2 regions of the Pseudoalteromonas sp. MIP2626 genome follow, and region 1 is predicted to be linked to the other one. Evidence: predicted binding sites of a transcription regulator. Region 1 holds the regulator's gene; the other holds the start of a gene.
The links. The regulator sigma-54, encoded in region 1, starts transcription at its own class of promoters, with help from an activator protein. The targets are predictions, from matches to a motif close to GTTGGCACGNNNNTNGNNT.
Positions count from the first base shown of each region.

Region 2: HC000_RS05040 (flagellar hook-length control protein FliK) is a predicted target of sigma-54. The motif match lies at 2,069-2,087, and genes of this name have one in related genera.

Region 1 covers NZ_JAATTW010000003.1:136,864-141,083, reverse strand. The annotation lists gene lptA (lipopolysaccharide transport periplasmic protein LptA) at 1-52, shown strand, start outside; gene lptB (LPS export ABC transporter ATP-binding protein) at 49-774, shown strand; gene HC000_RS03440 (RNA polymerase factor sigma-54) at 844-2,337, shown strand; gene hpf (ribosome hibernation promoting factor) at 2,364-2,651, shown strand; gene ptsN (PTS IIA-like nitrogen regulatory protein PtsN) at 2,656-3,108, shown strand; gene rapZ (RNase adapter RapZ) at 3,130-3,975, shown strand; gene HC000_RS03420 (HPr family phosphocarrier protein) at 4,019-4,220, shown strand, end outside.
Region 2 covers NZ_JAATTW010000005.1:80,152-84,371, reverse strand. The annotation lists gene fliL (flagellar basal body-associated protein FliL) at 1-362, opposite strand, end outside; gene HC000_RS05040 (flagellar hook-length control protein FliK) at 420-2,000, opposite strand; gene fliJ (flagellar export protein FliJ) at 2,169-2,618, opposite strand; gene fliI (flagellar protein export ATPase FliI) at 2,618-3,952, opposite strand; gene fliH (flagellar assembly protein FliH) at 3,971-4,220, opposite strand, start outside.

The sequences.
Region 1 (4,220 bases):
AGTGCCTGTAGACGTAAAAAAAGAACAAAAACTCAATAAAGGTCAGCCATGAGTACATTAAAAGCAGAGCTATTAGCAAAAAGCTATAAAGGCCGTGAAGTTGTTAAAAATGTAGGACTTGAAGTAAAAGCTGGTAGCATTGTTGGTTTACTTGGCCCAAATGGCGCAGGTAAAACCACTACCTTTTACATGATTGTAGGCTTAGTACCTAGCGACAAAGGTAAAATATTAATTGATGATAACGATATTACCTTACTTCCTATGCACAGCCGTGCTCGTTTAGGTATTGGTTATTTACCACAAGAATCTTCTATTTTTAGAAAGCTCACTGTGTATCAAAATTTAATGGCTATTTTAGAAACGCGTAAGCAACTAAATAAACAAGCCAGGGAAGAAACCCTAAATAGTTTATTGGACGAATTTAGCCTGCAACATATTCGCGACAGCTTAGGTATGGCGCTATCTGGTGGTGAACGTCGCCGCGTAGAAATAGCACGTGCTTTAGCTGCAGATCCTAAATTTATATTGCTTGATGAGCCCTTTGCTGGCGTGGATCCTATTTCAGTACTCGATATTAAAAAAATTATAGAACACCTTAAAAATCGTGGTATTGGCGTACTAATTACCGACCACAATGTAAGGGAAACCCTTGATGTTTGTGAAAAAGCCTACATTGTTTCTCATGGGGAGCTAATTGCATCTGGTACTCCTGAATTTGTATTAAACGATAAAACAGTACGTGATGTTTATTTAGGCGAGCAGTTCAAACTGTAATATTTATGTTATTACTATAAGCATCTGCTAAGATTAATCATATCAATTTATAAGGATTGTTAGAGATAAATGAGGCAATCATTACAGCTGCGCATGGGCCAGCAACTTACAATGACTCCGCAACTGCAACAGGCTATTCGCTTATTGCAGCTTAGTACCTTGGATCTCCAGCAAGAAATACAAGAAGCACTTGATAGCAACCCATTACTTGAAGTTGATGAACAAGATTACACGGAAGAATCAGCAGGTAAAAACGAGCAAAAAGCAGATGACATTACTGTTAGCGCCTCTGCTGACGACACCCCAAGCGAGTATGAGCAAGATAGCGGTGAAGCACTAAATAAAGACACCATAAGCGACGACATGGCCATGGATGTATCATGGGATGAATATATGAGCGCAGCGCCTGCCTCTTCATCAGGGCCAATGCCTGAAGATGAATCTATTTATCAAGGTGCATCAACCGAAACCCTGCATGAATACTTAATGTGGCAATTACAGCTCACCCCTTTTAGCCCTACCGACGAAGCTATTGCCATAGCTATCGTTGAAGCCGTAGATGACTCTGGTATTTTAACCCTCAGTTGCGAAGACCTTTTAGCAAGCTTTAACCAAGAAACTGACGACGAACACGAAGTAGAACTAGATGAAATAGAAGCAGTGCTAAAGCGCATTCAATTATTTGATCCTGTTGGTATTGCAGCTCGCAGCTTGCAAGAATGCTTATGCATTCAATTAAATCAATTTGATAAAGACACCCCTTATATTAACGAAACAAAAATGGTGTTAACTGATCATATCGATTTACTCGCTGCTCGCGACTATCGTACGTTAATGAAAAAAACTAAGCTCAAAGAAGAAGAGCTTAAAGAAATAATGACACTTATTCATACGCTTAATCCTAAGCCTGCGGATACTATTGTCAGAGAAGAGTCTGAATACGTTATACCTGACGTGTCTGTTAAAAAAATAAAAGGCCGCTGGGTGGTAGAGCTAAACCCAGATAGCATGCCAAAAATACGTGTTAACAGCCAATATGCGGCTATGTCTCGTACAGTAAAATCCAGCGGTGACAGCCAATTTATTCGCTCGCACTTACAAGAAGCTAAATGGTTTATTAAAAGCCTAGAAAGTAGAAACGAAACACTCCTGAAAGTAACTAATTGTATTGTTAAGCAGCAACAAGCGTTTTTTGAACATGGCCCAGAAGCCATGAAACCTATGGTATTAAACGATGTTGCCGAAATAGTTGAAATGCACGAGTCGACTATTTCACGGGTCACTACGCAAAAATATATGCACACTCCACGTGGCATTTTTGAGCTTAAGTACTTTTTTTCAAGCCATGTAAGCACCGAAAATGGTGGCGAATGTTCATCAACTGCCATACGTGCCCTGATTAAAAAGTTGATAGCTGCAGAAAACTTAGCCAAACCATTGAGTGATAGCAAGATTGCAGATATATTGGCTGAGCAAGGAATTAAAGTAGCTAGACGGACAATTGCAAAATATCGCGAATCTCTGGCTATTCCCCCGTCGAATCAACGTAAAAGCTTGATTTAAGACGTACAACAAAGAGGAAAATGCTGATGCAACTAAACTTAACTGGTCGTCATGTAGACATTACAGACTCATTAAGAGACTATGTAAATAATAAATTTGCAAAGCTGCAAAGACACTCAGATCACATAACTAATGTGCATGTTATTCTCGATGTAGAAAAATTAAGTCAAAAAGCTGAAGCAACAATTTTTGTAAGTGGCGCTGAGCTATTTGCATCGACCGAACACCAAGATATGTACGCTGCCATTGACTCGTTGATTGACAAACTCGATCGTCAAGTAATTAAACACAAAGAGAAGTTTGCTCGACACTAACACTATGAAATTAAGCTCACTTATATGCCAGGACTGCAGCAAAGCTGTGGTCCTTTTTAATAGTAAAAAAAGAATTTTAGAATTCATCAGTGAACTCGCGCATAAAAAAATGCCGTATTTACCTCAGCAAGATATTCTCACTGCTTTATTGGCAAGAGAAAAGCTAGGTAGTACCGGTATTGGCCGAGGAATAGCAATTCCACATGGCCGTATGAGCGGGGCACAAGAGCCTCTTGCCTTAATTTTAATAAGCGAAACCGCTATTAATTTTGATGCAATTGATAATCGTCCAGTTGATATTTTTGTTGCGCTTATAGTGCCCGATGGCGATAACCAGCAGCACTTGAAAACACTAGCCACAATAGCTGATAAACTAAACGATAAAGAGTTTTGTAAGCAATTGCGTGCGGCAAAGTCTGATGAAGCGTTATACCAAGTTATTTTGGATCAATCCTAGTTACTAATAAAGGGGTGGTAAATGGAATTAATTATTATAAGTGGCCGATCAGGTTCTGGTAAGTCAGTTGCTTTACGTGTTGTAGAAGATTTAGGTTACTATTGTGTAGATAATATTCCGGTAAATTTGCTGCCTTCATTAGTGCGCAGTGTCTCTGATAACTACGATAAAATAGCCGTTAGTATAGACGTGCGTAACCTGCCTAAAGATCAGCAGCAGTTTAACGATATTCTTGAGTACTTGCCCGACTTTGCTAAACCAACGTTATTTTATTTAGATAGCGACGATCAAACGTTAATCCGCCGTTATTCAGAAACGCGTCGTTTGCACCCGCTTTCGATTGATTCGCTACCGCTAGATTTAGCAATAAAAAAGGAAAAAGAATTACTCGATGTACTCGTAACGCGGGCTGATCATGTCATTGATACAACCGATTTAAGTGTGCATCAACTTGCTGAATCTATGCGTGAAACCATACTCGGTAAAAAAGACAAACAGCTTATCATTACCTTTGAGTCGTTTGGCTTTAAGCATGGTATTCCCAAAGGTGCTGATTATGTTTTTGATGCGCGTTTTTTACCAAACCCACACTGGGAACCGGAGCTCAAGCCTTTAACTGGATTAGATCAACCAGTAAAAGATTATTTAGCTAGTCATAGTATTGTGCAAAAATTCACTTGGCAAATTCAAACCTTTGTACAAACGTGGTTACCACACCTAGAGCGTAATAATCGCAGTTATTTAACCATTGCTATTGGTTGTACTGGTGGTCAGCACCGCTCAGTTTATTTAGCGCAAACAATTGGTGAAAGCTTTGCTATGTCTCACCCTAATGTAAAAATTCGCCATCGCGAGCAAGAAAAATAATTCAATTTAAATAATCATCTGTTCAGCTTAAGTAGAGTATCTTATGCGCTTAGAAAATACATTTTTAATAAAAAACAAGCTAGGCCTGCATGCTAGAGCTGCTACCGTATTAGCACAATTAGCGGTACAATTTGACGCATCTATTACCTTATTTCAAGATGAAAAAGAAGCCGCTGGCGATAGCGTACTGGCTTTAATGTTACTAGAAAGTAGCCAAGGTAAAGAAGTAAAAGTAGTGTGCGAAG
Region 2 (4,220 bases), on a different contig from region 1:
CTTTCTATTAGTGGAATATGTTTTTTAGCGGTTTCTTCGTTTGATTCGCCGCGCACTAATAATTCCACTTTAATTTGCACAATTCTATCGCGACTAGAGCCCGGTATGTTAAATACAAAAGGTCTTGGCATTGCAACATAAAGTGCGCTGCCTATTTTGGCCGATGAGCCTGTAGAAGAGCTTGCTTGCTGTGCTGTAGCGGCTTCATCATTTAACGTTTCCGCTGGCGTGTCTGAGCCCGAAAGCAAAAAATAACCAACAACAGCTGCAACAATAACAAGCAATACAGCTGCAATAATTACTATGAGTTTCTTTTTGCTGTTACCTGTTTCTTCTATTTCTAAATTAGTCTCTTCAGCCATGACATTTCCTTTATTAGCAAAGGTACTTGCTTGTTTTAGTTATTATAATAGCAGTACTTAGGCATAGTAATCTATTGATGATGACGTTTGTTGTCGAGAACTTGGTATTTGTGTATTAATTTGCTCATCGTTTTCATCAGTAGTCAATTCATTATTAGCTAAACGACGACTATCGTTGTCATCATTTTGCTCTGCTCCTTGCCCTCCAGGCTCACCATAAGAAATAGTACTTTCGCCTAAATCTATACCTTGCTGGGCAAGCATTTCGCGTAAGCGCGGAAGCGATTGTTCAAGCGCTTCTTTAGCTTGCTGGTTTTGTACTACAAAGTTTATTTGTGCTTGCTCTGCATCGCTTCTGATGCGAATTTGCATACTGCCCATTTCTGGTGGGTCGAGACGAATTTCTGCTACTTTATTATTTATGCTAAGCATAGAGCTCACTCGCTCTTGCAACATTTTTGCCGCGTCACTTTTTATAATATTAAGCGCTTGCATAACACCTGGGTCCAAGCTTGCTTGTTTAACTTGCGCTGTGCTTTGTAATTGCCCAGCCTGCAACGCTTGCATATCAACTATAGTTTGCTCATACCCTACACTATCGTATAGGCCTAAACCATTTACCGTACTGGTAATTTGCGTCAATAATTGTGCTGCTCGGGGTGATAACTGTTCAGTGTTATTTTTTTGCAATGACTCTAACGATTTAGTGAGTTCTTTATCGCTAAGCGCATTTAATGCTGTTTTATCATCTGCAGATATTAATACTTTTTTATCAATCGATGCGCTTAGCTCTGCAATTGTTTGCTTAATACTTGCTAGCTGCTCACCTTGTGGCTGCTCATTTTTAATATAGCTATTTAACTGGCTCAGTAGCGCTTGTTTTTCTGGGGTGGTTAATGCATTTATTTGAGAATTTAAAGCCTGTTTAGCCGTGTCTGCTGCGCTTGCTTTATCACTTTCAACAACATATTGAGTAAGCATTTGCTTTAACGTTGCGAGGTTGTCGTTGCTATTGGGTTTGCTACTTGCCTGCAGCTGCGTAGTTAATTGCTCATGCTGCTCAGGTGTAAGTTTAGCAAGTAACGGATCTGATTTAATTGCCTCGCTATCTTTGCTTAGCAAGTTCATTACTGCGGCATCTACCGATTGTTTTTGCGCTGTTGTATCGCCTTTATTATTTGCCGTAGCCATACCTTGCGATAAGGGCATTAACTTTTCATTTGCCGCTTCAGCGCTTGCTGCAACATCGCTAAACACACCTTTTTGCGGTGCAATTACAATAGGGGCAAGCTGATCATCAGGCTTCCCTTTTAATTGCTTAGCGTCTTCACCTAAAGCCTCGGCTTTAGCATCAGCGTTCTTTTTAACTGAGGTGTCTATAGTGTGCGCAGCATTTATTTGCGCCAACATACTATCGCCCGAAACAGCATCGTCTTGTGTTTCAGGCTGCTCAGCCTTAGCATTGCTAGCGCCTGCTTTAGCTTTGCTGCTATTATTGTAAGCCGCTTTATTGGCATCTTCTAACTGATTAAAAAAACCAGTATCAGAGTCATCATTACGTCTTGAGTTACTCGTTTGTTTATTAGAGTAAGCGTCTTGCTCAGATACCGCTAACATTGAAATATCATTAATCGTCATAAATCACCTAATATAAAGCGGCAACAAACCACCCAATAATGCCTAAAATTATAGTTCACTTAACAACAAAGCAATTAACGTGCCTTTGTTTATAAGGTACAAGCTTTTGCTAAAGCGGTTTTTGTTAAAGCGATTAAGGTACTCGCTACTTATTAAAGTCGGTTGTTACTAAAGTCGATTGTTGTGTCGTTGAAAAAACTGATTAGCCGAAAATTCATCCAACATTTTTTGCTCATTTTTAGCCACTAGCACATCGGCCTTTAACTGTTGTTTTTCGATGAGTTTAGCGACTGCTTTAGCCTTAATTTGCTGCTTTAACCACAGGGTTTTACGCTGGCTAACCACTTGTTTTGCAGTGTTTACTGTATTGGCTTGTTGGCGAATTGCTTCTTCTATTTTAGCAATAAATGCATGAAACTGACTAAACCCAGCACTTGATAAGCCCGACTGCCCTTTAATGTGTAATTGCTGGGTGTATTCCAATCTAAAGTTATTTAAACCTTGGAGTTTTTGCTGGTTTGCCTGCAAATTTTGATTCGCCTGCAAATAGCTCATCCGCAGCGTTTCTTCTTTATCGTTTTCAATTTTTAGTAATAAATGCAGTTTGTTTTTAGCCATTATGCTTGCCCTAATAACTGCGCTAGCCCTTGCAGGCCGTCGTCGTAACTAATTACATCGCGCATGCCTTGCTGTAAAAAGGCATTTACTCTTGGCATCATATTTATGGCTTGATCAAGCATTTGATCTGTCCCTTTTTGATACGCACCTAAGGTGATCATGTCTTTATTTTGCTGGTACATAGAGTACACCTGCTTAAGCACTCGCGCTTGTTGCATGTGCGTCTCAGATACCACTTGCGGCATTACTCGCGAAATGGATTTTTCTATATCAATTGCCGGATAATGACCGCTGTCGGCCAGTTCCCGCGAAAGTACAATATGGCCGTCGAGTATGGCGCGCGCCGCATCGGCAATGGGGTCTTGCATATCATCGCCTTCACTTAGTACGGTAAAAAAGGCAGTAATAGAGCCTTGCCCTTCTCCGCCGTTACCGGCACGCTCCACCAGCGCTGGCAGTTTTGCAAACACCGAAGGCGGGTAGCCTTTAGTCGCCGGTGGCTCGCCTACTGCAAGTGCTATTTCACGCTGCGCCATGGCATAACGCGTTACCGAATCGAGCAATAACAAAACGTTTAACCCTTGATCGCGAAAGTACTCTGCAATAGTCACCGCACTTTCGCAGCCTTTTAAACGCATTAATGGTGAAGAATCTGCCGGTGCTGCTACAACCACCGAGCGTTTACGCCCCTCAACACCAAGTATTTCTTCAATAAATTCTTTTACTTCACGGCCACGCTCGCCCACCAGCCCCACCACAATAACATCGGCTTCACTACCACGAGTCATCATACCAAGCAGTACCGACTTACCTACACCCGAGCCTGCAAACAAGCCCATTCGCTGGCCTTGTCCTACTGTTATTACTGAATTTATAGCACGCACGCCTACATCCATAGGCTGGCTTATAGGTCGTCTTGAAAGAGGGTTTATCGGTTTTTGGGCAAACTTAAGATAGTGCTCGGCATTAATTTTACCTAAACCATCAAGAGGACGACCTAAGCCATCAACTACGCGGCCCAGCAAACTCATGCCTACAGGTAAACCTGTGTCGTTAAGTTGGGGGATCACCCGAGCACCAGGAAGCACCCCCGATATATGATCGTTTGGCATTAAATATAAAGTTTGGTCGTTAAAACCAACTATTTCGGCATCAACAAAGCCGTTCATAGTTTCTATTTTACATTGGCTACCTACAGGCGCACGTAAGCCTTTAGCCTCAAGGGTAAGGCCAACTACTCGCGTTAAAATACCCGCTACAGCAAGTGTTGGCGGTTTAATATGCTGTTTGTATTGAGATAAGCGTTCGCTTAATGAAACATCTAAAGCAGACATAACAGACCAATAAAATAGTTAGATACTACTGCTATGCAAAAAACTATCCAATGTTTCTTTGACACGCGTTTTAAGTGTCATATCAAGCGATGATTGCGCCGTTTTAACTTCGCAGCCGCCTCGCTCTAACGTTGGCTCTGCAATCAACTGCCAGTTATTATCTGTCACTGTTTGCTCGCCATAACTTTGCTTTATTAGCTCTAAATCTTCGGGGTGTAAATGAATGCGTACTTTTTCTTGCTCGGTATTAAGCGCATCAATACTGTGT